DNA from 3 places in the Thalassotalea sp. SU-HH00458 genome. Region 1 is predicted to be linked to each of the others. Evidence: predicted binding sites of a transcription regulator. Region 1 holds the regulator's gene; each other region holds the start of a gene.

The links. Region 1 encodes MetJ, which represses methionine synthesis genes. Its sites were predicted from a motif close to TAGACGTCTAGACGTCTA; they were not measured.
Region 2: a site for MetJ is predicted at 9,292-9,309, ahead of metK (methionine adenosyltransferase). Genes of this name have one in related genera too.
Region 3: a site for MetJ is predicted at 2,965-2,982, ahead of ABXH06_RS17205 (cystathionine beta-lyase). Genes of this name have one in related genera too.

The regions. Positions count from the first base shown of each region.
Region 1 covers NZ_BAABWW010000004.1:204,871-215,329, reverse strand. The annotation lists gene miaA (tRNA (adenosine(37)-N6)-dimethylallyltransferase MiaA) at 1-221, shown strand, start outside; gene hfq (RNA chaperone Hfq) at 329-592, shown strand; gene hflX (ribosome rescue GTPase HflX) at 626-1,912, shown strand; gene hflK (FtsH protease activity modulator HflK) at 1,994-3,139, shown strand; gene hflC (protease modulator HflC) at 3,143-4,030, shown strand; gene ABXH06_RS07945 (DUF2065 domain-containing protein) at 4,110-4,298, shown strand; gene ABXH06_RS07940 (adenylosuccinate synthase) at 4,457-5,755, shown strand; gene ABXH06_RS07935 (malic enzyme-like NAD(P)-binding protein) at 6,202-7,446, shown strand; gene metJ (met regulon transcriptional regulator MetJ) at 7,539-7,868, opposite strand; gene metB (cystathionine gamma-synthase) at 8,106-9,263, shown strand; gene metL (bifunctional aspartate kinase/homoserine dehydrogenase II) at 9,282-10,459, shown strand, end outside.
Region 2 covers NZ_BAABWW010000006.1:24-10,482, reverse strand. The annotation lists gene trhO (oxygen-dependent tRNA uridine(34) hydroxylase TrhO) at 1-321, shown strand, start outside; gene ABXH06_RS10310 (sensor histidine kinase) at 387-1,736, opposite strand; gene ABXH06_RS10305 (sigma-54-dependent transcriptional regulator) at 1,726-3,147, opposite strand; gene ABXH06_RS10300 (efflux RND transporter periplasmic adaptor subunit) at 3,328-4,635, shown strand; gene ABXH06_RS10295 (ABC transporter ATP-binding protein) at 4,720-5,400, shown strand; gene ABXH06_RS10290 (ABC transporter permease) at 5,413-7,929, shown strand; gene metK (methionine adenosyltransferase) at 8,020-9,207, opposite strand; gene murI (glutamate racemase) at 9,375-10,187, opposite strand.
Region 3 covers NZ_BAABWW010000014.1:55,260-65,718, reverse strand. The annotation lists gene ABXH06_RS17210 (DUF885 domain-containing protein) at 1-1,537, opposite strand, end outside; gene ABXH06_RS17205 (cystathionine beta-lyase) at 1,715-2,893, opposite strand; gene ABXH06_RS17200 (DNA polymerase II) at 3,047-5,524, opposite strand; gene dinG (ATP-dependent DNA helicase DinG) at 5,626-7,734, shown strand; gene ABXH06_RS17190 (MBL fold metallo-hydrolase) at 7,800-8,828, opposite strand; gene ttcA (tRNA 2-thiocytidine(32) synthetase TtcA) at 9,040-9,984, shown strand; gene ABXH06_RS17180 (NCS2 family permease) at 10,012-10,459, shown strand, end outside.

The DNA.
Region 1 (10,459 bases):
AAAATCTGCCTTCAATTCGTTGTGTAGGCTATCGTCAAATGTGGCAACATCTTCATGGTGAGTTTGATCATGATGAAATGATATTTAAAGGGATTTGTGCTACCAGACAATTAGCGAAAAGGCAGCTAACTTGGTTAAGAAATTGGCCAAATTTGCAATGGCTTAATATGGAAAGTAAAGATAATTTACAACAAATTTTGACAGCAGTAAGCAAACTTTAAACATTGATGTATAATTAGATTTATTAGATAGTTAATTGAATACAATTATAAAATAAAGCAGCAATGATTTACTTAATATTCACTAACAATAAAAAAGGGGCCAAATAATGGCAAAGGGGCAATCTTTACAAGACCCATTTTTGAATGCTTTACGTCGTGATCGCATTCCAGTAGCAATATACTTAGTTAATGGCATTAAACTACAAGGACAAGTAGAGTCATTTGATCAATTCGTTATTTTGTTAAAAAATACCGTCAGTCAAATGGTTTATAAACATGCTATTTCTACGGTTGTACCTGCACGTGCAGTGAATACAGCTCCACAACCACCTCAAGCAGGTTTTAACCAATCAATGGATTCTCAAGAGTAATGTTCTTAACTGGTATTGTTAGGATTTGCTCATTTGTTTGATAGGTACCAAGCAGGTGAGCAAGCGATACTTGTTCATTTAGATTTTCCAGATGAAAATGCACGCGAAGATTTACAAGAATTTGAAATGCTTGTAGATTCTGCGGGTATTGAATCTTTATCTGTGATCACAGGTAAACGCAACACACCGCACAGTAAATTCTTTGTCGGAAGTGGAAAAGCACAAGAAATCGCTGATGAAGTTAAGTTACTTGATGCGAATGTGATTTTATTCAATCACAGTTTATCTCCTTCACAAGAAAAAAATATTGAAGCACTTTGTGAGTGTCGTGTCGTTGATCGCACGACATTGATATTAGATATTTTTGCGCAGCGTGCGCGTACACATGAAGGTAAATTACAAGTAGAATTAGCGCAATTACGCCATATTAGTACTCGCCTTATTCGCGGCTGGACGCATCTTGAAAGACAAAAAGGTGGTATAGGTCTTAGAGGACCGGGTGAAACACAACTTGAAACCGATAGACGGTTACTGCGTGAGCGTATGGTGAATATTCGTAAACGTTTAGAAAAAGTTGAAAAGCAACGCCAACAAGGCCGAAGAGCGCGTGAAAGAGCAGAGTTACCGACCATTTCGTTAGTCGGTTATACCAATGCGGGAAAATCAACTTTATTTAATTGTATAACCAAAGCAAAAGTTTATGCGGCTGATCAATTGTTTGCGACGCTTGACCCAACATTAAGACGGATTGAAGTTGAAGACGTAGGACGGGCAATTTTAGCCGATACAGTTGGTTTTATTCGTCATTTGCCCCATGACTTAGTAGCGGCTTTTAAAGCAACATTAACTGAAACTCGAGAAGCAGAATTATTATTACATGTTATTGATATTGCTGATGAACGACGTAGTGAAAATATTGAGCAAGTCCAAGAGGTGTTGAAAGAAATTGATGCGGGTGATGTTCCTCAATTACTGATTTGCAATAAAATTGATAAATTAGAGGATATTGAACCACGTATTGACCGTGATGAAACAGGCTTGCCAATTAGGGTGTGGCTGTCAGCACAACAAGGTATTGGAATTGAGTTGTTATTTGTAGCGCTAGCCGAACGACTAGGCAAACAAATTGTAAAACATAGCTTAAAGATCCCACCTCAATATGGAAAATTTAGAGGGACATTTTATCAATTAAATTGTATTGCTGATGAGCAGTATGATGAACAAGGCAATTGCCTTTTAAAGGTAAAACTTCCCGCGAGAGAGTGGAATCGTTTAGTAAAAAAAGATGAAGCGGTAATTGAAAGCTTTATCGAAAGTTAACAGACTGATATATTAGGCTCAAAATTATTTTTGACTTATTATGTCAATTTCTACATTTTAGATTAGATAGCGGAGAGCAGCATGGCTTGGAATGAACCGGGGAAAGACGATAAAGATCCCTGGAAAAATAAAGGTGGCAAAAATCAAGGTCCACCAGACTTAGATGATTTATTAAAAGATTTAGGCAACAAAGTTGGCGGAATTTTTGGTGGTAAGTCTTCTGGCGGCGGCTCAGGAAAAAGCTTTTCTTCTGTAGGTATTGGCTTAGCGTTAATTGTTGCTGTGCTAGTTTACGCATTCAGTGGCTTTTACACGATAAAAGAAGCTGAGCAAGGCATAGTGTTACGTTTTGGTCAATATTCAGGCACGGTAGAGCCGGGTTTACGTTGGAAATGGACCTTTATCGATCGCATTATCCCTGTTGATATTCAAACCACACGCGATTTACCTGCAGCAGGTTTTATGCTGACACGAGATGAGAATGTTGTGCGCGTTGAAATGCAGATCCAATATCGTGTTGTTGACCCTCGAAATTATGTTTTTAGTGTGACTAATGCTGATGATAGTTTAAGTCAGTCGCTTGATAGTGCGTTACGTTATGTTGTTGGTCACGCAAAAATGGATGATATTTTAACCAGTGGTCGTGAACAAGTTAGACAAGATGTTTGGGCTGAGCTAAACGATATCATCGAGCCTTATAATCTTGGGTTAATAGTTGTTGATGTTAACTTTAAAGATGCTCGTCCTCCTGAAGAAGTGAAAGACGCATTTGATGATGCGATAGCTGCGCAAGAAGATGAAGTACGCTTTTTACGTGAAGCTGAAGCATATGCCAAAGGTATTGAACCTAGAGCGCGTGGCCGTGTTAAGCGTATGGAGCAAGAAGCTATTGCGTATAGAGAGCAAACTGTTTTAGATGCGCAAGGTGAAGTGGCTAAATTTGAAAAGCTTTTACCTGAGTATCAAGCCGCGCCAGAAGTTACTCGTCAACGCTTGTATTTAGCTACCATGGAAAAAGTGTATAGCAACACGAGTAAAGTGATGGTTGATGTCGATGGCGGTAATAATATGATGTATTTACCACTTGATAAAATTATGCAACAACAGAATCAAACTAATAGAATAATTCCTAATGCTTCACAAAGTGTGAACACATCAGGTAATACAGTTAATTCAGCACCTTCAAGCTCAGGTCGTTCAGACCGTTTTAATAACGGGAGAAATTAAGCAATGAAAAACTTTATGATTGCGATAATCGCTGCTTTATTTGTCTTAGTTGTTTCATCAGTGTTTGTTGTTTTTGAAGGTCAACGCGGCATAGTATTTCAATTCTCGAAAATTAAACGAGATGCAGAAACTGGTAACATGATCGTTTTTGAACCAGGATTACAGTTTAAAATACCGTTTATTGAAAATGTTAAAAAAATTGATGCACGTATTCAAACATTAGATGAAGCGCCAGATCGTTTTGTAACTTCTGAGAAAAAAGATTTAATGGTCGACTCTTTTGTTAAATGGCGCATTGTTGATTTTTCTACCTATTATTTACGTACGTCAGGCTCCATTGAAAATGCACGTGCATTATTGAAGCAAAAAGTGAATAACGGTTTAAGAACGGAATTTGGTACTCGAACGATTAAAGAAATTGTTTCTGGTGATCGTGATGATATCATGGCAAAAGCGCTAGAAAGCGCAGCAAGTAGTCGTGAAGATTTAGGTATTGAAGTGATTGATGTGCGTATTAAAGCGATTAATTTACCAACAGAAGTTAGTGCTTCTATTTATGACCGTATGCGTGCTGAACGAACTGCTGTAGCAAAAGAGCACAGATCTAAAGGTCAAGAACAGTCTGAAATTATTCGTGCAACCATTGATGCGAAAGTAACGGTTATGTTAGCAACAGCACAAAAAGAAGCATTTGAAATTCGTGGTGAAGGCGATGCCTTAGCAGCAAAAGTGTATGCTGACACGTATAAGAAAGATGCTGAGTTCTTTAGCTTTTATCGAAGTCTTGAGGCTTATGAAAAAAGCTTTAGCAGCAAAAATGATATTTTGGTTGTTAAACCAGATAACGACTTCTTTCACTATTTAAAAAATAGTGCCAAAGTAAAAGAATAATCGTGATGATTTAAAAACAGAAAACCATGACATTGTCATGGTTTTTTTATGTCAGTAATTCAAGACTAAGGAGCCATAGATGACTATCGAATTATTAGTCACAGCATTAGCGATAGCATTGATTATAGAAGGATTGATTCCGGCATTATTTCCAAATAAATGGCGCGCCTATGTATTAAAATTAGCTGAAGAAACTCCACAATCGATTCGATCAATAGGGATCACAATCATAGTAATTGGATTGATAATTCTTTGGTTACTACATTAACATTTAATGAATGCGATAATTATAATCTAATGCTGTTTAACTAAGTTATTCTCTTTATTTGATATTTTCAAATCGTATTAAAATCCAACAAGAATAGCTTGGACTCATTATTATAATTTGATAGAATCCCCGCCTAATTTTCTTACCAATATGTGAACATGGGTAAAAACGTCGTAGTTCTTGGCACCCAATGGGGTGACGAAGGCAAAGGTAAAGTAGTCGACTTACTGACTGATACAGCTAAGTACGTAGTACGCTATCAAGGTGGCCATAACGCCGGTCATACACTTGTTATTAACGGTGAAAAAACTGTTTTACATCTAATACCGTCAGGAGTGTTACGTGAGAACGTAAAATGCTTAATTGGTAATGGTGTTGTACTTTGTCCGAAAGCATTAATGACTGAAATGAAAATGTTGGAAGAGCGTGGTGTTCCCGTTCGCGAACGTTTGTTGATCAGTGATGCTTGTCCATTAATTCTTCCTTATCATAATGCGCTTGATGCAGCTCGTGAAGCTGCACGTGGTAGCAAGGCTATCGGTACGACCGGTCGTGGTATTGGTCCCGCTTATGAAGATAAAGTTGCTCGTCGTGGTTTACGTGTTGGCGACTTATTTAATGCAGAAACATTTGCGTCAAAATTAAAAGAAATTATGGAATACCATAACTTTGCTTTAGTGAACTATTACAAAGCAGAGCCAGTTAATTATGAACAAGTGCTTGCTGATGTATTAGCGGTACGCGAAGTGATTATTAGTATGGTTGCTGACATTGCGGAATTGCTTGATCAAGCTCGTATTGCTGGCGAAAAAATTATGTTTGAAGGTGCGCAAGGTACGTTACTTGATATCGACCACGGTACTTACCCTTATGTAACTTCTTCAAATACTACTGCCGGTGGTGTTTCAACAGGTTGTGGATTTGGACCTTGTAATATTGATTACGTATTAGGTATCACCAAAGCTTACACCACTCGTGTTGGCTCTGGCCCATTCCCAACAGAATTAGATGACGAAATTGGTAATCATTTAGGCACAGTTGGCCATGAGTTTGGTGCAACTACAGGTCGTGAACGTCGTTGTGGTTGGTTTGATGCGGTTGCTATGCATCGTGCTACTCAAGTCAACAGCGTGACAGGTTTTTGTTTAACTAAACTTGATGTTTTAGATGGTTTAGAAGAATTGAAAATTTGTACTGGATATCAAACTAAATCAGGTGAAATCATTACTGTTCCGCCAACCGCAGCGGAAGGTTATGAAGAAATCACTCCGGTTTATGAATCTATGCCAGGTTGGTCTGAAAAAACCTACGGTGCAACTTCAATTGAGCAATTACCTGCTAATGCTATTGCCTATATTAAACGTATTGAAGAAGTAACAGGTGTGCCGATTGACCTAATTTCAACAGGCCCAGACCGTAACGAAACTATCATTTTGGTTAATCCATTTAGCGAATAGAGTTTTACGCGTTGATTGTTTTTAAAGGCCACTTTTAAAGTGGCTTTTTTTATATCTTTTTATCGAGCGATATAGCCAATTTGTTGAAAGCAGTAGCCTTGATTACCTGCCGTGAAAATCATTTTATACTCTGACGTTTGTTTGATCATCAAAGTATGAATATCGCTAACGTCAATGAAATAGCGCTAATCCGAGCGGATAAAGCAAAAATCCTCGAAGAAGAAAATGAAAATCTAGTGATATGCCTTGAATGTAATAGTGAATATTTATCCAAGTAATGTGTAATTTCTTATATTAGTGGTAGTGTTTATCTAGGCTATAGAGGTATTACCACATAAATTTAGCTTGAGTTCAGGGTAAATAATGCAATATTATGTAAAAGAAAATGAACTAAAAAAACAATAATCTATAATATATTAATATATAACGCACTGGGACTACCAATAATGACTGATTTACGCCAACAGGCACTTGATTATCACCAATTTCCAACGCCTGGAAAAATAAGTGTAGAACTTACAACGGCTGCCGAAACTAGCCTGGACCTCTCTCTTGCTTATAGCCCTGGAGTCGCAGAGCCTGTAAGAGCAATCGCTGATAACCCAGATGATGTTTATAAATATACTGGTAAAGGCAATACTGTTGCTGTTATTACCAATGGTACCGCGATTTTAGGTTTAGGTAATTTAGGTGGCATGGCATCAAAACCTGTGATGGAAGGTAAAGCATTATTGTTCAAACGTTTTGCCAATATCAATTCATTTGATCTAGAAGTAAAGCATAAAACCGTCGAAGAGTTTGTCTCAACTGTGGCAAACATTGCCGATAGTTTTGGCGGGATAAACCTTGAAGATATCAAAGCGCCAGAGTGTTTTGAAATTGAAAAGGCGTTAATCGAGCGTTGTAAAATCCCGGTTTTTCATGATGATCAGCATGGTACAGCCATTGTTACTGCGGCAGGTATGATCAATGCGCTTGAGATTCAAGGGAAAAACATTAAACATGCAAATATTATTTGTATGGGCGCGGGTGCGGCTGCGATTGCTTGTATGGAGCTTCTTATTAAATGCGGCGCGCAACGTGAAAAAATTTACATGTTAGATACTAAAGGTGTTATCCATACCCGTCGTGATGATTTAAATGAATATAAACGATTATTTGCTAACAATACCGACAAACGTACTTTAGAAGATGTTATTGATGGTGCTGATGTGTTTGTTGGTGTTTCTGGCCCTAATGTTTTATCGGCAGAACATGTGAAATTAATGGCACCTAAACCCGTAATCTTTGCTTGTTCAAATCCAGACCCTGAAATCAAACCTGAATTAGCCCATGCCACGCGTGATGATATCATTATGGCAACGGGTCGTTCTGATTATCCTAACCAAGTGAATAATGTACTTTGTTTCCCGTTTATTTTTCGTGGCGCTTTAGATGTGAGAGCAAGGACTATTAACGACGAAATGAAAGTCGCTTGTGTTCATGCCATTCGTGAATTAGCAAAAGAAGCTGTGCCTCAGGATGTTTTAGATGCCAGTTGTGAAAGTACATTAACCTTTGGTAAGGAATACATTATCCCTAAACCGATGGATTCGCGTTTGTGTGCGAGAGTGGCAAAAGCGGTTGCTCAAGCAGCAGTTGATTCTGGGGTTGCAGCGTTAGAATTACCTGAAGATTATATGAATAGCTAACCGTCCTTAAATGAAAAAGCTCAAATAAATAATGTATTTGAGCTTTTGTTGTTTTATCACGAGTGCTCGTGAGTAATAAATTAGACTAGCGATTAGTCATCTTCTATTTCAAATTGGCTAAAATCTGTGACACCTTGTTCTTCTAGTGCTTTACGAACACTGGCTGGTAGCTTCTCAACATTGTCTTTTGCTAAGTCGATATCATCAGGTAATGGTTGCCCGGTAAAGGCATGTAAAAACGCTTCGCATAATAATTCACTATTGGTTGCATGACGAAGATTATTTACTTGACGTCTTGTACGTTCATCCGTCAATACTTTGAGAACTCTTAAGGGGATAGAAACGGTAATTTTTTTTACTTGTTCACTTTTTTTACCGTGTTCGGCATATGGGTTGATATATTCGCCATTCCACTTTGCCATGAATTACCTCTGGTTACTTTTATTATGAGTTTTATGCTTAATTTACGCTGAAAACAGATAAACTATTCATCTTATAGTTTTAAATAGATTTTACTGGTTGTTACCGTCGAGTCAATAACGAATGTGTAGAAGTTTAGATGTCTAAAGTTCTTGACCCGCCAATTTAAAAGATTTAGACTTTTGGACGTCCAAAAGTCTATTTGGTTTTATTGCAGCAAATATTTCACTGAGAGTCATATGAACGATAAAAAAATTGCAACGATTGCAGTACGAGCAGGTATTAACTCTGACGAGCATCATGGTGCTGTTATTCCTGCTATTCATTTGTCGAGTACCTATGCCCTGAAAGGTTTTAATGAGAAGCGACAGTTTGATTATTCTCGTACGGGTAATCCGACAAGAGCAACATTTGCGCAAGCGATTGCTGAATTAGAACAAGGCAGTGTTGGCATAGTCACCAGCACAGGCATGGCAAGTGTGCATTTGATTTGTCAGCTTTTATCTACAGATGACACTGTGGTGATCCCTCATGATTGTTATGGCGGTAGTTATCGTCTATTTACCCATTTAGCTAAACGTGGACAATTTAATTTAATTGTTGTTGATCAAAATGATGAGCAAGCATTAAACGAAGCGTTACAACAAAAACCTAAATTAGTGTTATTAGAAAGCCCTAGTAATCCTTTATTGCGTTTAGTGGATATTGAAAAAATCACCAAAGCTTGTCATCAAGTTGGCGCATTGGTTGCCGTTGATAACACCTTTTTATCACCGGCATTACAGCAACCATTGTTGTTAGGCGCTGATATTGTTTTCCACTCAACCACCAAATATATCAATGGCCATAGTGATGTCGTTGGTGGCGTGTTAGTCACGAAAGATAAAGCGTTAGGAGAAGAGCTTGCATGGTGGGCTAATTGTATTGGCATTACCGGCTCTCCTTTTGATAGTTACTTGGCGTTACGTGGTCTTAAAACTTTGCCTATTCGTATGAGGCAACATCAAGAAAATGCCAACGCAGTAGCTCAATTTTTAAAAGCCCATGCGGCGGTTAAAGCAGTCTATTATCCAGGTTTTTCCGATCATCCAGGTCATGAAATTGCTAAAAGACAACAATATGATTTTGGTGCCATGATGAGCTTTGAAGTGCAGGGTGGCGAAGAAGCAGTGAAAAAACTGTTTGCTAATTTAACCTTATTTACTTTAGCTCAATCACTTGGCGGCGTTGAAAGTTTAATTAGCCACCCATCAACGATGACACATGCCGGGATGGAACTCGCTGCGCAACTTGAAGCAGGTATTACCCAATCATTAGTCCGTATTTCGGTTGGTATCGAAGACAGTGATGACATTATTGAAGATTTAGCAGCAGGTCTTGCCGCTAGTCAATTGTAGAGCAAAAGTGAAAAGAACATGAAACAGTCTAGTGCAGCAGAAAAGTTAACGGCCGATCAAAACCAATTGGCAAAACATGCAGTTCAAGTGCATAAATTTGGTGGTAGTTCGTTAGCATCAGCTCAATGTATTGTGCGTGTTGTAGATATTATTCGTCAGCATTGTCAATTAAATGATATTGTCGTGGTTTCAGCCAATGGTGGAACAACCGACGCTTTATTTGCGCTATATCATCAAGCTATCTTACAGACTGAAACACTCGAAATTTCGCTGCATGATATCAAGTCAATGCAAGCTCAACTTATCAGCGAACTATTATCGCCAAGTAATGAAAAGCGATTATTAACGCAATTAGACGCAGATTGTGCGCAATTAAAAAAATGGTTAGAAAATTCACCACAGCAACATCAAGCTGATATTTTAGCCTTTGGTGAATTGTGGTCTGCGCGTTTACTTTCCGAAGTATTAAGTGAAAAAGTTTGCCCAAGCGTTATGGTAGATTCCCGCGATTTTCTCGTGATTGATAATGACAAGGCTTGTCAGGTAAATACTCAAGTTAGTAAAACGCAATTATATCAATTAAAACAACGTCATAAATTAGCCGTTATCACGGGTTATATCGCGAAAAATAGTCAAAATGAAACTTGTACCTTAGGCAGAAATGGCAGTGATTATTCTGCCACTATCATGGCATCATTAGTTGGGGCTTTAAATGTCACGTTATGGACTGATGTAGATGGTATTTATAGTGCCGATCCTCGGGTGGTTCCGTCTGCAAGAAAATTACACCGTTTGCCTAATGGTGTCGCTAAAGAATTAGGTAGATTGGGTAATCCGGTATTACACGCAAAAACCCTACAACCCTTGACAGATCATAGTACACATTTACATGTTGCGAGTAGTTTTGACCCATCCATTAGTGGCACTGAAATTGGTAAATTTGGTCAAATTGCTAAGCAAGAATTGTCTGTCACATTTTTAAATGATTTATTGTTGGCACAATCGGATAGTTTTACAGGAAACTTAGGTGAACAAGCCCAACAAGAGTTTTCAGCGGTTTGTGGTGATGATAAAGCCGGTTTTATTGTTATTCATCAAGAACAACAAAAGGCGGTGAGCCAGTGGCTTGCTAGCCACGACACGGAAGTGAAATTTACACCCGCCAGTATTTTAGCGACTGTCGGTCATAAAGTGAT
Region 2 (10,459 bases), on a different contig from region 1:
CAAGGTGAATGTTTTGTTTTTGATGGCAGAGTTGCCGTTGGACACGGTTTAGAACAAGGTCAATATGATCAATGTTTCGCTTGTCGTTATCCAATAACCGAAGAAGAAAAACAAAGCGAACATTATGTTAAAGGCGTGAGTTGCCCTAAATGTATCGACAAATACAATGAAGAACAACGTAGTCGGTTTGCAGAACGTGAAAAGCAGATCAATTTAGCCAAAGCTCGCGGCGAAAAACATATTGGTGGTGAAATCGAAAGCGTTATCAAACAACGTCGAGAAGAAAAACTAGCCGCTAAAAAAGAGCAGGCTAGTAAATAAAAATCAATTAATGTGGTAGCGTTAACCGACGTCAGTGTTGTGCTTTTTATTGCTTGAGTTTATGTTTAAAATGTCAGGGTAAAGCAAGCACCCTCATTGGTATTTTCAACTTTAATATGACCGCCATGAGCAATCATTATTTGTCGTGTTAACGCTAAACCAACGCCTGAGCCTTCCCGCTTGGTTGTAAAAAACGGCACAAAGATCTGTTCGATGATTTCCTTCGCCACCCCGTTACCATTATCGGCAATCGCAATCATTACTCTGCCTCGCTTATTAAGCTTTGCATGAATATTTATGATTGGCTTAGTCTTATTAACTAGTGCTTGTTGAGCATTTTTCAATAAGTTGATAAACACTTGTTCCATCATGGCAACATCAACCTCAAATTCCAAGGTTGTTGGCTCCACAAGGATAGACATTGTAATGTCGTGACAAAACCCTGTTTGACTCATCACATTACTGATATCCGATAAAAACGGCTCTATTTTGATACGCTTTTTATTTGGGGTAGGGAGCCGTGTTAATTTTCGATAACTACTAACAAAGCTCATCAAACCATCACTTCTATTAGCAACTGTTTTTACCGCGTCAGCGACATCTGATAAATCTTCAAGAGCTGCTTGGTTATGATGATAGTTTTCTCTGACATCTTCCACGAGATCGGCAGCTGTTTTTGTTAAAGAAGCGATAGGCGTAATACTATTCATAATCTCATGAGTTAATACACTCACTAAGTCTTGCCATGCTTGCAGCTGTGCAATATTTAACTCGTTTTGTATATCTTGCATACTAATTAAAATTTCTTGCTGTTGGTTGACGGTAATTTGAGTCGCAGAAACACTTAATCTATGCTCCATTCCATCAATCATTATATCAATCAGTAAGTTACCACTATGATTAATATTCGCTAACGTTTGTTCGAAATCTTGAGAAAATTGCTGTAGATCTGACAGTTTTGTGACGTGATTACTGCCAAATAAACGACGTGCAGCGTTATTCCATAACGTGATGTTTTTATTATAATGAACCGTCAGTAAAGGCACGGGAACTTGTTCTATAACTGCCTTGAAGTATTTGAGGTCTTTCTCTTGCTCAACTCTGGCTAATTGCAATCGGTTTAAGATTTCCGTGAATGCCTTGCCAAGTTCATCAAAACCCATACCTAATTCTGCTAATTCAAATCGTTGAGAAAAATCGGCATATCGAGCTGCATTTAAAAACCGTGTTAATTCCGCATTGGTTTTTGTGATGAATCGGATCATTTCATGAAATTGAAATCCGATGATTAATAAGGTCACAAAGCTTGCCGCATGATAGCCTGGTGAATACATAAAATAGGCAAAAAGTAATGCAGTTAAAATGACTAAAAGAGTGCGAGTTATTATCATTAAAGAAAAACGTTTAAAGCCCATGTTTTTCCATCCTTCTATAAAGTGCCGCTCTTGTTAAACCTAGCTCCTTGGCTGAATGTGAAATATTGTATCGATGTTTTTTTAATGCCTGGTGTATGGTTTGCTTTTCGATTGATTCTAAATTTAAATCACCCCGAAAAAATTGCTTATCTTCATGATTATCAATACTGAACTCTTTGTTGTGATTCGTTGAAGGGGCTGAACTTACATCGGTTAATTGAAAGTCATCTATCGTCAAGGTTTGATTGTCAGACATAATCACTGCGCGTTCAATTGCGTGCCTTAGGGCTCTTATGTTGCCTAGCCATTGCTCTTGCTGTAAACGTTTAATAGTTGCAGCTGAAATACTTAAATTAGCTTTATGATATTTTTTTCCATACAACTGGATGAAATACTCGCTAATTGGTTTAATGTCATCGATCCTCTCGCGCAGGGGGGGTAAGTTTACTTCAACCGTATTTAAACGAAACAATAAATCTTGTCTAAAAATACTTTCATTTTGAAGTTTATCTTTTGCAAGATTCGTCGCACACACAATTCTAACGTCAAACGGAATGGCTTTATTTTCTCCTAACGGCGTTACTTCTCTTTGCTCTAACACGGTTAATAGTTTTGCTTGAAGGTGTAAGGGTAAATTGCCTATTTCGTCTAAAAACAAGGTGCCGCCATCTGCGGCTTTTAAACGTCCTATCCGATCATGTTGGGCGCCGGTAAATGCGCCTTTTTTATGACCAAACAACTCGCTTTCAAATAAACTTTCAGAGATAGCACCTAAATCTACCGACATAAAAATGTTATTTGCACGCAAACTTTGTTGATGTATTTCTCTGGCAACAAGTTCTTTTCCCGTGCCATTTTCTCCGAGAATTAAAATATTAGCCTCAGTAGGTGCACTTCGTTTAATTAAGCTTTTTATCTCTGTTAATGCGGTTGAATCGCCGATAAGTAGCGGTTGATTGACCTGATTGCTGGCTGCTATCAAGATATTATTTTTTTGTCTTAATGCTTGGGCTTCAGTTCGTGTTTGCCCTAATTGAATCGCGGTAGATAAGGTGGCGATTACTTTTTCATTTTGCCAAGGCTTAGCGATAAAATCAGTTGCGCCTAGTTTCATTGCTTCAACGGCAACATCAACACCGCCATGTGCTGTGATCATGATGATAATACTTTCTGGTTTGATCGCTAAAATTTTTTTTAACCAATAGAACCCTTGTTTACCGGTACTTTCTCCTGGACCAAAATTCATATCTAACAAGATAACGTCAAAATCTTGGTTTTGTATAAAAGCAGGAATATGTTCTGGTAAATTACAGGTACTGATATGCGAAAACTTGCGTTTCAGTAATAATTTTCCTGCCGTTAAAATATCATCGTCGTCATCAACAATTAAAATTCTGCCGTTTTCTTTCACAAAAATTTGTCTTTTTACGAATAAAAGTGTTCATTATCGTACAGCTACTGTTCGATAACGTACAGTAGAATTCGAGTATATCGAATAAAATAAAATTAAGTGTTTATTTATCAATAATTTAATTTTTGGAACGTTTATTGTACTTCATTCTTTATCAATAAGAAGGAATCGATAAACGTTATGACAAGTAAAGAAACACCCTTAACTGCTGTTACCGCGAAAGCCTCTGTCTCTGGTGCAAGTATGGACAAGGTGGTTGAGCATCAAAAAAGTCACACTAAGCGTGTGATGATCTTTATCGGTATCCTTATTTTGCTTTACATTGGCTATAGTGTGTTTTCGACTCCATCAGGAAAAACTCTGAAAGTTGATAGCCAACGTATTGTTATTTCAACAGTAAGTGAAGGAATATTTGAAGACTTTATACCGGTTAGAGGCAGAGTTATTCCAGCTAAAACTGTTTTTTTAGATGCGGTTGAAGGTGGTCGGGTCGAAAGAATTTTAGTTGAAGATGGTGCAAAATTAACGGAAGGCGCACTTATTGTTGAACTTTCAAATGCCTCATTGCAATTAAACGTGTTAGGAAATGAAGCAAGAGTTGCTGAACAATTAAATAACATGCGCTCAATTGAACTAAGTTTAGAACAAAACAGATTGCAGCATAAACGTAATTTAGTTGATATCAATTATCAAATAAAAATGTTAACTCGCCAACTTAAGCGTGAGGCAGCTTTAGTGAGCAGTGGCGCTATTATGCAGTCAAAATACGATGACACTTTTGACACATTACAGTGGTATAAAAGTCGTTTAACGTTAACGTTAGAAAGCCAAGCTTCCGATACTAAAATGCAAGAAGAGCAGCTTGCTTTTCTAAAAGACACGAGCCAACGCTTGGAAAGCAACTTGGCCATTTCTCGACAAAATTTAGATAACATGAATGTTCGAGCGCCCGTTAATGGCACCTTATCTGGCTTTAATGTTGAAATAGGGCAGAGCATTGGTCGGGGCGAACGTCTAGGACAAATAGACACCCCAAATGATTATAAAGTCACAGCCTTTATTGACGAATTTTACTTAGGACGAGTAGACATTGGCCAGTTAGCGCAATATGAAAATAATGGTGATTTTTATCCTCTAACCATTGCCAAAATTTATCCGCAAGTCCAAAACGGGCAATTTGAGATTGATTTCAAATTCGAAGATCAACAACCGCCTGGTATCAGACGAGGACAAACCTTACAAACCAAACTGACCTTAGGCGATGCAAGCTCAGCGACCTTGATCCCCAATGGTGCCTTTTATCAAGATACGGGCGGAAAATGGGTTTTTGTTGTTGCTGAAGATGGTAGCGAAGCGGTAAGACGTTCAATTCGGTTAGGACGAAGAAACAATCAATTTATAGAGGTGCTTGACGGTTTAGAAGTTGGCGAAAAAATCGTAACTAGCCCTTATACCAGTTATCAAGATATGCAACGGCTAGCACTTTAATGTTTAAGGGGACTTCAGCCGCTGACTTTAACCGCTAACTTTAATCAATAATGAAAAATATAACGAACGAAGCAGGAATTTAATATGTTGAAATTACACAATTTATCAAGAGTCTTTCAAACTGACAATGTTGAAACAACCGCATTAAATAATATTAATATCGAAATTGAAAAAGGAGAGTTCGTCGCTATTATGGGGCCGTCAGGTTGTGGAAAATCTACCTTATTAAATACCATTGGTATGCTCGATTCCCCTTCAGTGGGACAATATTTTTTCGATGATGAAGAAATTTCAACTTACAGCGAAGCACAACTGTCTGTTATTCGAAAAAAGAATATTGGTTTTATTTTTCAAAATTTCAATTTGATTGATGAACTTACCGTTGAAGAAAATATCGAGTTAGCGTTGCTTTATCACAATATCCCCGCAGCCGAAAGAAAAGAGCGTGTTCTAAACGTGATGGATAAGGTTGGCATTGCACATCGAGCTAAACATATGCCAAGTCAGCTTTCAGGGGGACAACAACAACGAGTCGCAGTTGCTCGGGCAGTGGTGGGAGATCAAGCGATGATTTTGGCGGATGAGCCCACCGGAAATTTAGACAGCGCCAATGGTCAAGAAGTGATGGAAATGTTGCAAGCTTTAAACGATGAAGGCACCACTATCGTAATGGTGACGCATAGTCCTTCACATGCAGATTATGCCCGACGCACCATAAATTTATTTGATGGCAAGGTTGTAACTGAAAACGTTAAAGCGGCATAAGTCGAGGTTATTATGTTTAAAAATTATTTAGTGACAGCATGGCGCAATATGCTAAAAAATCGCATGTTCTCAGCCATCAATATTTTCGGTTTATCTATCGGCTTAATGAGTTGCATTTTAATTATGCTGTTTGTTCGAGAAGAGATGGGCTTTGATCAATGGATAAAAGACAGTGATCGTATTGTTCGTTTACATACGGCTTATAAAATGGGTGATCAACCTGATTTTTTAACGGTTCGTTCAGCTGGCCGCATGATGGAAGCTATTCGTGATTATGCTCAAAACGAAGTTGAGGCGGGCGTTCGGTTTATTCAATTTGGTACTACTATTCAACAAAACGGTGAAGGCTTTTCTGAACAAGGAACTATGGTTGATGGAAGTTTTTTTGATGTTTTTGATTTACCTTTTGTTCATGGTGATAAAGCTAGCTCGTTTTCAAAGCCGATGGATCTTGTTATTACGGAAGAAATGGCAATCAAGTATTTTGGAAAAACAGCCGTTGTTGGCGAAACATTAACATTTTGTTGCCTATCTGGAGGGCCCTCAACGGTGCCTATTGCAGGTGTTATTAAAGACTTACCGAATGCAACACACCTTAATATGAATTTTATAATACGCTTAAACCCAGCATTATTCGTCAACGATACAGGAACCTTACATACATGGACTAGTGTCAATGTATATACCTACTTTAAACTCACAGAAAATACCTCTATTGATAAATTGCAAGAAAGAGTGGTGTATTGGCTAAATAATGAAAGTCCATTTGTGGAAATGTATAAAGATAGAATGTCTGGGTTAAACAACACGATGAAAGTGTCTAACTTTGTAGAACTTCGATTGATGGCGTTAACTCAATTGCATTTACATGCCAAAAAACATGCAGGCAACATGGGAGATTTGACTCCGATGGGGGATGCAAAAATGATCAATACTTTTATTATCGTTACCGGCTTAGTGTTATTGATTGCTTGTATAAACTTTATGAATCTATCGACTGCTAAAGCCAGTAAACGAGCCCGTGAAGTTGCCATGCGTAAAGTCTTAGGTGCATCTCGTTTTCAAGTGGCCGTGCAGTTTTTAAGTGAAGCGATCGCGATCGCGTTAATCGCCTTAATATTTGCGTTAGTAGCCGTTGAATTAGTCTTACCTTTTTATAACCAAATCATAGGAAAAGAGCTGAGTTTTCATTTGCTAAATGACCCACTCATGTTAGGTAGTTTATTAGCCGTTACCGCATTAGTTGGCTTAGGGGCAGGTTTGTATCCAGCACTTTATTTATCTCGTTTTTTACCCGGTCATATTTTAAAATCGAGTAAAAGTGCTGAATCGGGCAATTCAGCCAAGTTTCGTACTGTGTTAGTTGTGTTTCAATTTGCCACTTCAATTATTTTAGTGATATCAACCATTGTTGTTTATGGTCAAACGCTTTATTCAAATAATGTTGACGTTGGTTATCAAAGCGATAATAAATTAATACTTAATATTCGTCCTGCGCGTGATAATTTATCCAGCTTAAAGCAAGAATTGCTTAATTTACCTCAAGTTAGCTCTGTTGTGTTTTCATCTGAAGCTCCGACGCAAGATAATGAAAACAATACTGATTTTAAATTATTAGAAAATCAGGGTAGTCAAACGGCTAATGAACAGCGGTTTATTAATTATCATAATATGGGCTTTGGCTTTTTCGAAGCGTATCAAGTGAAGCCCATTGCAGGACGTTTATTTAATGAAGCATATGGGAGTGACTCATTTAAAGCTATTTCGGAAAATTCATTGAATGATCATCAGGTTAATAAGGCAAGTGCGATATTAAATTTAAGTGCCGCTAAAAATTTAGGTTTTGATAAAGCTGAAGATGCAATAGGTAAAACACTGATCTCAGGTCAACGTCAGTTAACCATTATTGGTGTTATCCCTGATTTACATTTTAGATCGATTAAATTTGGTATTCGCTCGACTGTTTATACGTTAAACCCACGTCGATTTAACGTTGCAAGCATTAGCTTTAATAGTTCGAACCCAGGTAAGGTTATGGAAGATATAACCCAAATTTGGAAACGCAATGTTCCTATGCAGCCTATCGAAATGGAGTTTTTAAGTGAAATGATGGCGGCTCAATATCAAGCTGAAAAAACCACGGCACAATTGTTTTTAGCTTTTTCAGTATTAGCCATTTTAGTAGCATGTTTGGGGCTTTTTGGCCTCTCCGCTTTTACTGTTGAACGCAGAACAAAAGAAATAGGGATCAGAAAAGTGATGGGAGCGAATGCATCTCAAATCGTTACTTTACTTATCTGGCAATTTTCTAAACCCGTAGTTATCGGGAATTTAATTGCTTGGCCAATTGCAGCCTTTGTGATGCTTGATTGGCTTGAAGCGTTTCCATATAGGTTAGAGTCTTGGTGGTTAATCCCTTTATGCTTTGTTGTTGGCGTTATTTCAATGTTAATTGCTTGGTTTACCGTGGGCAGTAATGCTATTAATGTCGCAAGAAAAAATCCGATAAAATCACTTCGTTATGAATAGATATTTTATGCCAGGTTAATGAACTTGTACCCATAAAAAAACCGACGTAAATGTCGGTTTTTTTGTTTCAAGATATTAGTTATTTGCAGTTTACAAACCCGCTGAAGCTTTCAATGCTTCAGCTTTATCGGTTTTCTCCCATGAAAAGGCCGTAAAGGTATCGTCACCAACTGTCATTTCAAAAGGCTCACGACCAAAGTGACCATATGCCGCTGTTTGGCGGTACATAGGATGCAATAAATCTAACATTTTTGTGATACCGTAAGGACGTAAGTCAAAATGCTCACGGACCAATTCAATTAAACGCTCTTCAGACACCTTTCCTGTGCCAAATGTTTCAACTGAAATAGACGTTGGCTCAGCAACCCCAATGGCATAAGACACTTGAATTTCACAACGATCAGCTAAGCCTGAAGCTACAATGTTTTTTGCAACGTAACGACCCGCATAAGCAGCACTGCGATCAACTTTTGATGGATCTTTACCTGAAAAAGCGCCGCCACCATGACGAGCCATACCGCCATAGGTATCTACAATTATTTTACGTCCGGTTAAACCACAATCACCCACAGGACCACCTATAACAAAACGACCGGTTGGGTTGATAAAATACTTGGTTTCAGGCGTTAACATTTCAGCAGGTAATACAGCTTTAATGATGTTTTCCATTACCGCTTCATGCAAATCTTCTTGAGAAATCTCAGGATTGTGCTGGGTTGATAATACTACCGCGTCAATGGCAACTGGCTTATTATCTTCATAGATGAAAGTTACTTGAGATTTTGCATCTGGACGTAACCAAGGCAAAACACCTGATTTACGCATTTCAGCCTGTCTTTCAACTAAACGGTGTGAATAAAATAATGGTGCAGGCATTAACGTTTCTGTTTCGTTAGTTGCGTAACCAAACATTAACCCTTGATCACCAGCTCCTTGATCTTCAGGTTTTACGCGATCTACACCTTGCGCGATTTCTGGTGATTGTTGGCCAATCAAATTCATGATGCCACAGGTATCGCCGTCAAAACCAACATCAGATGAGGTATAGCCAATATCAGTAATCACTTTACGTGTTAAGTCTTCTAAATCAACCCAAGCTGTTGTAGAAACTTCACCCGAAATAATCGCTACGCCGGTTTTTACCATAGTTTCACAGGCAACACGTGCAAATTTATCTTTCGCGATAATCGCATCTAACACGGCATCAGAGATCTGATCGGCAATTTTATCAGGATGACCTTCAGAAACAGACTCTGAAGTAAAATAATGTTTTGACATAAACCCTCGGAAATTAAGCTGGTTAAAATAGTACTTTATTCAATAAAATGAATTGTAACCCGAGTTTTAAAATATTTCTAGTTTTTTACGCCTAGACGTCTAAATGGCTTAAACTTAAATGATATATCTAACAACTTTAACGGAGGTATACTTATTAACTGATTGTTTTATTTGTATAATTCAACATTAATACTTGTTCCCCATAATTGAGAAAATATTTTATTTTGCGTTGGGGTTTCCGACGAGCTATAAAACTGATGTGCTAAATTCGATGTTTTTTTTGCAAGCAAGTGATGTTTAATTAGTTGCCTTTTTAACTGTTCACTCACAGGCGTAGCGGTTTCAATAAGTTCAATACCACTTGGCATTATCTTTTTGATCGCCTCGCTCATAAATGGATAATGAGTACAGCCTAATACAAGTGTATCAATCCCTTGAGCAATCAAAGGGGCAAGATACTGTTCAAGTAAATGAATAAATTTATCTGATGTTTGCAGACCTTGCTCGATCAATTCAACTAAGCCCAAACAGGGCTGAATAAAGACTTGTGCACCATTTTTATATTGTTCTACTAAGGCTAAGAAGCGGGCGTTGTTTGCCGTGGCTTGAGTGACTAAAATACCTATTTTTTGGGTTGTACTAATCCTTGCTGCCGGTTTAATTGCCGGTTCAACACCAATGATAGGGAGGGTTACACGATTTCTTAATTGATCAATGGCATTGACAGTCGCCGTATTACAAGCAATCACTATTGCTTTACATTGTTTGGTTATTAACGTATCGGCAATAAAATTTACCCGTTCAATGATTTGTTGATTGGAAATATCACCATACGGGGCAAACTGTGAATCAGCAAAATAAATGAGTTGTTCGTTAGGTAAATGTTCAGAAATACGTTTTGCAATAGACAAGCCGCCAACGCCAGAGTCGAAAATACCTATCGGAGCATTTGTATTATGAGTGAATGTGTCTGAAGGCAACGTGTTTATAACCAAAAGAGTAATAGTTAATGACTAATGGTGATGTTATAGGGAGTTAAGCATTAAAGTAAAGATGAAGTTAGCGGTTCACAGATATTTTATTTCTTTCGTGGCTTTTAGCGTTGCGCGGAAATATCTTTATATCTTAAACGCAGAAGGAGAAAATTGAGTTTTCATAAAGTTAAAGCAAGAAAGGTAAGACTTCCAGAATGCCGCAGTCGACTTTAGTCCTGAACATTGTGTGGGTTTTTAGCGTTGCGCGGAAATACCTT
Region 3 (10,459 bases), on a different contig from region 1:
CACGCCATAATTCCATCGCTAAACGACCAAAATCTGAGTATGGGTCTTGATATAAACCAATTTCTTTCGGGATCATCTCACTATAAAGACCCCAACCTTCTGTATGAGCGGTATAGCCACCGTATTTTCTAAACATAGGTAGGCCTTCTAGCTCTTGCTTTATTGCCATCTGCATATGATGGCCCGGAATTCCTTCGTGATAAGCAAGTGCTGCCATTTGATAGGTAGGCATTGCTTCCATGTCATACAAATTAGCATAGTAGATACCCGGACGAGATCCGTCTGGCGCTGGTGATTGATAAAACGCTTTACCTGCAGACTTTTCTCTAAACGCTTCAACGGCTTTAACTTTTAGTTCAGCTTTCGGCTTAGTTAAAAATAAGCTATCTAAACGCCCTTTCATGTCGTCAATTAACGCAACAGCTTCACTTAAATAACGTGCTTTGCCAGCTTCGTCACCTGCATAATAAAACTGTTTATCACTACGCATAAATTCCATAAAGGCTTTTAAATCACCTTCAAAACCAACTTTATCTTTAATTACACGCATTTCATCATGAATACGGCTGACTTCACTCAACCCAATTTCATGAATTTCATTCGCGGTTAAATCTGTTGTGGTGGTGCGTTTTAGGGCGTTGTTGAAAAACGCTTCGCCTTCAGGGAATTTCCAAGCACCATCTCTATCATCAGCTTTTGATTCTAGGTGATTTAAATAAGTAATGAGATCTTCATATCCAGGCTTTAAATGTGTTGTTAAAGCCGTTTCTACTGCTTTAATTAAGGCTGATTTTTTCTCATCGTCAATCTCTAGCTTAGTCACTTTACGGGTAAAGTCAGCAAGTACGGTGCTTGCTTCACCATTTTCAAAGGGAGCACCAGTTATAATGTTATTTGAATCACGAATCACATGTTCAAAAACAAACTTAGGCGCAATAATGCCTCGCTCTTCACGAAGTTTTAAGTTATCAACTAATTGTTTCAATAAAGTTTTTGTGCCTTTTACCCGTGCGATATAATCTTGTGCTTCTTTTTCATTGGCAATTGAATGTTGATTGATCAAAAAAGCAGGAATTTGAGAGTGAAGACCAAACATTTGATTAACAGGGTAACTATGAAAACGCCATTTATGATCAGCAATGCTATTTTCTAGTTTTTGTACATATAAGGTATGACTAATTTTAGTTTGTGCGTCTAATTTGCTTACATCTATGGCTTTAATTGTTGCCAGATCCTTTTTAGTGATGGCAAGTTCTTTTAACGTGTTTTCTTCTGAAATATCATTCCACTTGTCGTAATCATCCTTTATGCCTAAATAAGTTTGAAACATAGGATTGCGCATCACACCAGCTTTATATAATTCGTCGAATAATTTATTGGCTTGTGCAGAAGCGTCTAAGTTTGTTTCAGCAACAGACGTTTCAACTTTTGATGCACTTTGTGCAGAATTCTCTTTGGCAGTTTCTTGACTATCATTACACGCGGTTAACATCAAAGCTGATGAAACAGCAACGGCTAATACTGATTTTTTTATCATAGGATCTATTTATTGTTATCAAAGAAGGATTTCATTTTTCCCACAATGACAAGATAAGCGCAAGCTTTTCGGGATTAATTGGCAGAAAATTAAGATAAAAGTAGTAAAGAATGTTGAACGAAGGTGCCACTTAGCACCTTACGTATGTAAATCAGTAGAATTGATGAGCAGTTAAGGTTATGCGTCTAATACCGCGTTCAATCGTGCAAAACCTTGGCTGAGATCGACAATTAAGTCATCAACATTTTCTAAACCTATATGTAAACGAATCAAAGGCTGTTCGTAAGGCCATTGGGTGGCCGTTCGGAGTCTGCCAACGTTAGTATTCGCGAGAATTAAACTTTCAAATCCTCCCCATGAATAACCCATTTTAAAATGATGCATACCGTCTAACAGTGCATTTACCGAGGCTTGATTTCCCCGTGTTAATACAAAAGAAAATAAACCATTACCGCCGGTAAAATCACGTTTAAAAATATCATGGCCCGGACAACTTTCAAACGCAGGATGCAATATCACATCTACTTCATCTCGAGTAGCAAGCCAGTTCGCTACTTTTAAGGCATTGTCTTGGTGCTGTTTTAATCTCACACCTAAAGTACGAATACCGCGCATCGCCAAATATAAGTCATCAGGAGAAGTACATTGTCCCATCAAATAACTGTTTTCACGCAGTTGCTCCCAATGTTCTTCTGTAGCGATAGCGGTACCCAGCATGACATCAGAATGGCCAACAATATATTTAGTTGCAGCTTGAATGGAAATATCAACACCAAAATCAAATGGCTGAAAATTTACCCCTGCCGACCAGGTATTATCAAGCATGACAATACAATTATGTTGATGAGCCACTTTTGCTATGGCAGGTACGTCTTGCACTTCCATGGTGATAGAACCCGGTGATTCTAAAAATATCACAGAGGTATTTTTTTGAATTAACGATTCAATGTCTGCACCGATTAACGGATCGTAATACGTGGTTTCAACGCCAATATTTTTGAGTATTTTGTCGCAGAAATCTCGCGTTGGTTCATAGGCGGTGTCTACCATTAAGATATGATCACCCGTTTTTACAAAGGATAAAATGGCATTGGTAATAGCAGCAGTGCCTGACGGGTAAATAGCACAACCTGCTCCGCCTTCTAATTCGGTCATCGCATCACTAAAAGCAAAAGAGGTTGATGTTCCGCGACGGCCATAAAAGAGTACTTGATTACCGCGATTAACAGTGGCATGTTTCATTTGTTTAACAGAGTCAAAAACAACGGTTGAAGCACGTTCTACCGGTGGGTTAACTACGCCTCGCGTCCATTTTGATTGTCGACCGGCATTTACAAACTTTGTCTCTTTTTTCATCACATGGGTACTCTTTTTAAGCAGAATATCACTAATTAACAGCAAATTGGCCATGATAAAACACAACCATCTAGCCATCTAAATAGCTATTTATATTAATGTTATAACGTGAATAGTTATCAGTTGCACGATATTTTTTATAACGATATTTTATTAATTAAATAAATTCATCTGAGCATCGGTAATTTCAGAAAAACTTGTACCGATAAACGGCAAAATAGCATCGGCGACAGTGGCAAGTTGTTTATCTACGTATACTTGATAATCCAGCGGTGCACTAACATAACCTTTCGCTTGCGGGCCAACCGTAGTTAAGTAGTACTCTATCCAACCTTTGTTTTGAAATTTTAAAGGCTTATTAGCTTTATTATTTATTTCATCAGCTAATCGAGCGGCTTTAATATGCGGTGGCACGTTTTTCACGTATTGATCTAATTTTCGACGGATGCGTTTACGATAAATAAGTAAGTCATCCATTTCACCATTTTTGGTTTTATTAACAAAATCAATAATATAATTTGTTACTTCTTCGCCATTAAAAACTTTTAAATAAAGCTCTCGTTGAAATTTTTTCGCAAGTTCCGTCCAGTCAGTTCGAACACTTTCCAAGCCTTTAAATATTAGCGCTTGTTGGCCATTTTTAATGACTATTCCCGCATAACGTTTTTTTGTTCCTACCTCTAGCCCTCTAATAGTCGGCATAAAGAATTGCGTAAAGTGAGTCTCAAATTCAATTTCTAACTGGCTTTCAATATCAAAGTCAGTTTTAAGTTTTGCTTGCCATTTATCATTAATAAAATGTTGTAATACCTCACCTAAACTTTTACATTCGTCTGGTGTTTTATCATTGCCAACATGGACAAAAATTGAATCTGTATCGCCATAGATCACTTTATAGCCTTTATCTTCTATCCAGCTTTTAGTGACTTTTAATAATTCGTGGCTTCTTTTGGTAATTGAGCCTGATAAACGAGGATCAAAAAATCGGCAACCTGTAGAGCCTAAAATGCCATAGAATGAATTCATAATAATTTTTATTGCTTGTGACAATGCGGCGTTTTGCTCTTTTTTCGCTTTATCACGCTCAAGCCATAATTTGTTAATAATATCGGGGAGAAAGTGTTTATCTCTTGAAAACAACGCTCCGTCAAAGCCTTCAATAGCATTGTCAGGATCGTTTAATCCTTCGATCATCCCCATAGGGTCGATATTAAACGAGCGAATTATACTGGGGTACAAGCTTTTAAAATCAAGCACTAAAACATTTTTATATAAACCGGGGATCGAGTCCATCACATAGCCGCCGGGCGAAACGAGTCCTTGTAAACCATCTCCCATGTTAGGGGCAACATAACCAGCACGGTGTAATTTAGGTAAATATAAATTAGTAAATGCCGCCACTGAGCCGCCTATTCGGTCAACAGTTAAACCTGTTAATTGTGCCCGTAGCATGGCAAAGTCGAGTAATTGAGTTTTATTAAAAATCAAGGTGACTAATCGACAATCTTCTAGGTTATATGCCGCTAATGCTAGCTTATCATGATGAAAATTATCGGTAATTTCTTTGATGCGATTATCAACATCGTCGACTTTTTTCGCTAAGCCTAATAATTCTCGTGCAACGTAATCTAAGGAAAAGCTTGGAAAATTGTATGTAGCGGTTTTTAATAAGTCGATTCCATCTAGAATGATCCTACCATTTACGTCGATAAATTGTTGTTCACTGTTTTGATTTTTACGCCAACGTGGCGCTCGACCATCACGGCCGATCGTAAAGTTTATGCCATACAAATCACATCGTTTTTGTAACAAAGCAAAATCGAACTGAATAACATTCCAACCAATAAAAACATCAGGATCATTGACTTCAATCCACTCAATCAAAGTTTTCAGCAAAGTTTGTTCATCACTTAGCCAAACAATATTCGTCTCAATATCAGAGGCTTGCTGATCGTTTAGCTTTTTTGACTTAGCAAAAGTATTTGGGGAGCCGATCATCAATACTTTTTTTAACGCTTGATTGTTTAGGTTTTCCGAGTAAAGACCAATAGAGTACAACTCTCCTTTCATCGAGCACTCTATATCAAGGGAAACCATAGATAAACAAATGGCGTCAAGCGTTTGTTCAGCCGGTATTGCCCGAGATTTATGAACAAGATGAACAGGAAAGCGACTTTTTCGTTGCCCAGCGGTTAACGATTGCTGATCAGCTAAGGTAAAATGTGCACTGGCGGTAATAAATCGCTCCATTAAGTAGCGATCTTCTGGACGAAAATCGTCTTCATAACATTTTACATCGTGCGTTTTGAGTATCTCTCGCGCACGATAGAATTCTCTCATCGTAGAAAAATAAACAGCTACCACAGGCACTTGCCCAAAGGTTTTAAGCGGTACAGGTTTTATATTTTCGACAATAACGTTATTGTCATTTAACAAATTGCTGGCTTTGCTTTGTTGCTCAGCTTCGACAAAAAATACCGCTTTTTCATGCTTAACCAGAAAATTTCTTACACCATTGTGACTCTTTAACCAGAAAGACAACTCGATACCTTGTTTAGTATCATAGGCTTGGCGCGTTAAAATAAAGCCACTTAAATGAGCCGCGGGTGTGTTTATCGAAGAAATTGTCATGAAAAGGTTCTATTAGTGCCTAATAACCTGTTATTATATACAGCATTGTATGATAAAAATTACTTTATGGATAGTTGGCCAGCGCCTACAACATACTACTTATGTTAACAGATAAGATAAAACAAATAATACGCACGGCTTACAAAACCATTGGGGAAAACCTAACTAATTTTAATCCTAGAAAACAACAAACGTTTTTAATTGCAGAAATTGCTAAAACCCTAGCGGGTGATTACGATAAATCTCGAAAAATCATTACTATCGAAGCAGGAACCGGCACGGGTAAATCACTTGCCTATTCGTTAGGTGCTATTCCATTGGCTTTATCTCGGCAAAAAACCGTTTGTATTTCCACCGCAACGGTTGCACTGCAAGAACAATTAGTGGATAAAGATTTGCCTTTTTTAAAAGAGCATTCAGGATTAAATTTTAATTTTAGTTTAGTCAAAGGGCGACAACGCTACGTATGCCAACAAAAATTAGCAGCGGCAGTTAGCCAACATGACAACCCTCAAGCTGGCTTTACCTTTGCCCAAAAACCTAGTGCTATGGATATCAAGTTATTAAGTAATTTACATAACGCACTGAAAAATAACCAATGGCAAGGTGATATTGATTCTTGGGCAGACCCAATCCCTCACTATATTTGGCAACAAATACAATCAGACAAACATAGCTGTTTAAAAACTTTAGCAGAGCATGCACATTGCCCTTTTCATAAAGCAAGAGAAGCGATGGTAACTTGTGAAGTTTTGGTGATAAACCATAGTTTATTACTCGCGGATCTTGAACTAGGTGGTGGCAGAATATTGCCCGCACCAGAAGACGTTTTTTATATTATTGATGAAGCTCATCACTTACCCAAGGTAACGCGTGACCATTCAAGTGCAAGTGTAACTTTGAAGGGATCCCTTGACTGGCTTGAAAAGTTAAAAGAATTATCTGCAAAACTGTCTAAGTTGATAAAATCACAATCAGTGATCAGTCCATCGATAAAACTTAGCGATGATTGCCAAGACTTAATCGGTGAATTGAATAAAGTAGTAAGCTTTATTGATAATAATCAAGCGTTATATTTTGCGGAACAAGTGGACAAACATAATCGTTTTGCAAGAGAAGATGACAACAGTATTTACCGGTTTGAAAATGGCATAATCCCAAAAAACTTAAAAAATTGGGCGGAAGATTTAACCGAACTCAGTAAAAAATGTCTCACTCAAAGTAATAAGCTTTATAACCTGTTAATGGAGTCGGTCAAAGACGGTGATGTACAAATGTATTTAGCCGAGCCAGCTTTAGCTGAATGCGGTTTTATGATCCAACGCTTAGAAAACTTTCATGCTTTGTGGGCCATGTATGCAGTGTCGGATAACGAAAAAGGGGCGCCGATGGCTCGCTGGATGGAAAAAATCAGCTCAAAACGCCAAGACATTTTATTATCGGCATCTCCTATTGAAGTAGGTTTTACCCTAGAAGATAACTTATGGAGTAAGTGTGAAGGTGCCGTGTTATGCTCTGCCACCATTTTAGCGCTAAATTCATTCGACCATTTTCGCCGACAAGTAGGTTTACAAACCAACGACGGCACACAATATCAAAAAGTAGACTCGCCTTTTGATTATCAAAATAACGCTAAACTGCTGGTTCACCCAATGCAAAATGAACCAAGCGCTCATGAATTTACAGATGAATTAATTAAAGAATTACCTGCCATAATCAAGCAAGACAAAGCAACTTTAGTATTGTTTTCTTCTTATTGGCAGATGGAGCAAGTTGCAAAATCATTGAGAGAAGATCACAAACTTAGCATTCAAGTACAAGGTGAGCAGTCTCGCCAACATATTATCGAACAGCATAAAAAGTTATGTGATGACGACAAAGACAGTATAATTTTTGGTACACAAAGTTTTTCTGAAGGTTTAGATTTACCTGGCAAATATTTAACCAATTTAATCATTACTAAGTTACCTTTTTCCGTACCAACCTCGCCTGTAGAACAAGCTCAAGCTGAATATATAACCACTAAAGGCGGTAACCCATTTATGTCAATTTCGGTTCCAGAAACGTCAAAAAAATTAGTTCAGGCCACAGGACGTTTACTGCGAAATGAGCAAGACACCGGCACAATCACCATTATGGACACCCGATTAGTGTCTAAACGTTACGGTAAAGACTTGCTTAACTCTTTACCGCCCTATCGACGTAGTTAATTTTTATTATCAGTTTGATTAAAAAGTGCCAATTATACACGCTTAGCCATGTTGCATTGACAGCTCTACTTGTCTGGAGTTTGTGAGTGTAACGGCTTAATGTTTCCGGGTATCGAAAAATATTCACGTCCTGATTGTTGTAATTGCTTTGGCACAGCCATAGGCACATGAATACCTATATTAGTTTTTGCGCCGATAATATTATCCAAAATATCACGCCCCTCAGCTGAGTATAAAAACCAATAGGGAGGAAAATTTACCTCCGTTATTTTTTTTCGCCAAAAGCTTCGGTAGGGTAAATAATGATCATCATCAGGATCAGCATCCCCCATATGCATCACGGTCGTGTGTTGACTAGCAGTATCATCAATAGCATGATTTAGCGTCACTCGAAAAACGATATTTTCAACCTCCGCCCGACTCGGCCAGCCGGCATGTGGGATCCTAACGGCATCAATTAGAAACTCACCAATTTTTTGCTGCCATGGTTGATCGCCAATATTTAAATTAACTGAGATAAGCCTTTCGTGACTAATAGTTTTATTCAGCTTTTTTAACTGGGTGTTGATCTTATCAATTGCTTGTTTGGGGCCAACGAGTTTAGTGTTTGTAAAACGTAATAAATAACTAACAACTTCATCGACGGCAAAGTGATCGCGATGTGCATGGCTAATTAAAATCAAATTGATCGCATTAAACGGGGCTGTACCGCTAAAAATATCCCTTTTTAACGTGTCTGGCACCAATTGATATATTCGAATATTGTCATGAAAAAACGGATCAAATAACAGCTTACTGTTTGAAATATTGACAAATAACGCTTCATTGCCTAAGTACTTAACATAAGATTGAAATGTTAATTTTGAAGCTAATACTTGCGATGATTTTCCCTGACTATGTGACGCGTTGTGAGTGGTAGAAACCTGCCCTTTAGTATGAAAATTATGTGCGTATACCTTAAATGCTGATGACATATACAATAGTGATAACATAAAATAGATGATAAAAAAGCGCGATCCAACCAAGGTTAATCGATGGCCATTTTTATTTTCCGTCGGATTTTTTAACAAACGCGTCATAAGTTGTGTAGTCATATTAGCTCTTTAACGATTCAAAAAATTTTAATGAAAATGACCTTTACTGACCATCATATTTTATCGTTAATGATCACAGTAATTTCTTAACAAGTTTATTCTGCCGTAAACACGCGTGAAAGTAATGTAGATTTGTTACCTTCTTGGTTATAATACGCGCCGAACGTCTACGTTCCTGAGTTTATACGGTAATTTTACATCTGAGAATATTATGTCTACAAATCTTGCACCTTCAACGTCTTTAACCCCTCAACAGAAAAGTCAGTTAGCAAAATTAGAAAAGCGCTTACGTCGTCATGTTGGTCAAGCCATTGCTCAATACAATATGATTGAAGATGGGGATCGTATTATGGTGTGTTTGTCCGGAGGCAAAGACAGCTACGCGATGTTATCAATATTGATGATTTTAAAAGAATCCGCACCTATCAACTTTGAATTAATTGCAGTCAATTTAGATCAAAAACAACCGGGTTTTCCTGAGCATGTTTTACCAAATTACTTAACGTCATTGGGCGTTGAATATAAAATTATTGAAGAAGATACCTACGCTATTGTTAAAGACAAAATTCCTGAAGGTAAAACCACCTGTAGTTTATGCTCACGTTTACGTCGCGCCGTTTTGTACAAAGCAGCTAAAGCCCTAGGAGCAACGAAGATAGCTTTAGGCCATCATCGAGACGATATGATTGAAACTATGATGTTAAATATGTTCTATGGTGGAAAGTTAAAGTCAATGCCTGCAAAACTAGTTTCAGATAATGGCGAACATGTAGTGATTCGACCATTAGCCTTTTGTAAAGAAAGTGAATTAATACAGTACGCCCAATTAAAAGCATTCCCAATCATTCCTTGTAATTTATGTGGCTCACAACCTAACTTACAAAGGCAAAATATTAAAAAGATGCTCAATGACTGGCACGAAAATTTTCCAGGTAGAATTGAGTCTATGTTCACCGCAATGCAAAATATTGTGCCTTCGCATTTATGTGACAGTGAACTCTTTGACTTTAAATCAATTAACGCCCACTCGGGTATTATCAATGGCGGGGATACTGCTTTTGATCAAGAAACACACTTTTCTTCAACAAGTAATGATACTTCGGCTGCTATCAATGTTGATCAAGCCAATGTTTTAAACATCACTGAAATCAAATAACAATATAAATAAGTGAAGGGTCCCTTAATGTTAGAAAAAATATTTTTGCTAAAAGATCACAACACCACCCTAAGGCAAGAAGTCGTTGCTGGCATCACCACCTTTTTAACCATGGCATACATAATTTTTGTTAATCCTGCCATGCTAGCGGATAGTGGCATGGACCACGGAGCAATTTTTGTAGCCACCTGTGTTGCTGCCGCAATTGGTTGTTTTGTTATGGGATTTATTGCCAATTACCCAATTGCCCTTGCTCCAGGAATGGGCTTGAATGCCTTTTTCACTTATACCGTTGTTTTAGAAATGGGCTATACATGGCAAGTGGCATTAGGGGGTGTTTTTATCTCTGGTTGTGTATTTATTGTATTAAGTTTATTTAATATTCGAGAATGGATCATTAATGCCATTCCTCACTCATTACGTTTTGGCATCGCTGCAGGTATAGGGTTATTTCTCGCTTTTATTGCACTTAAAA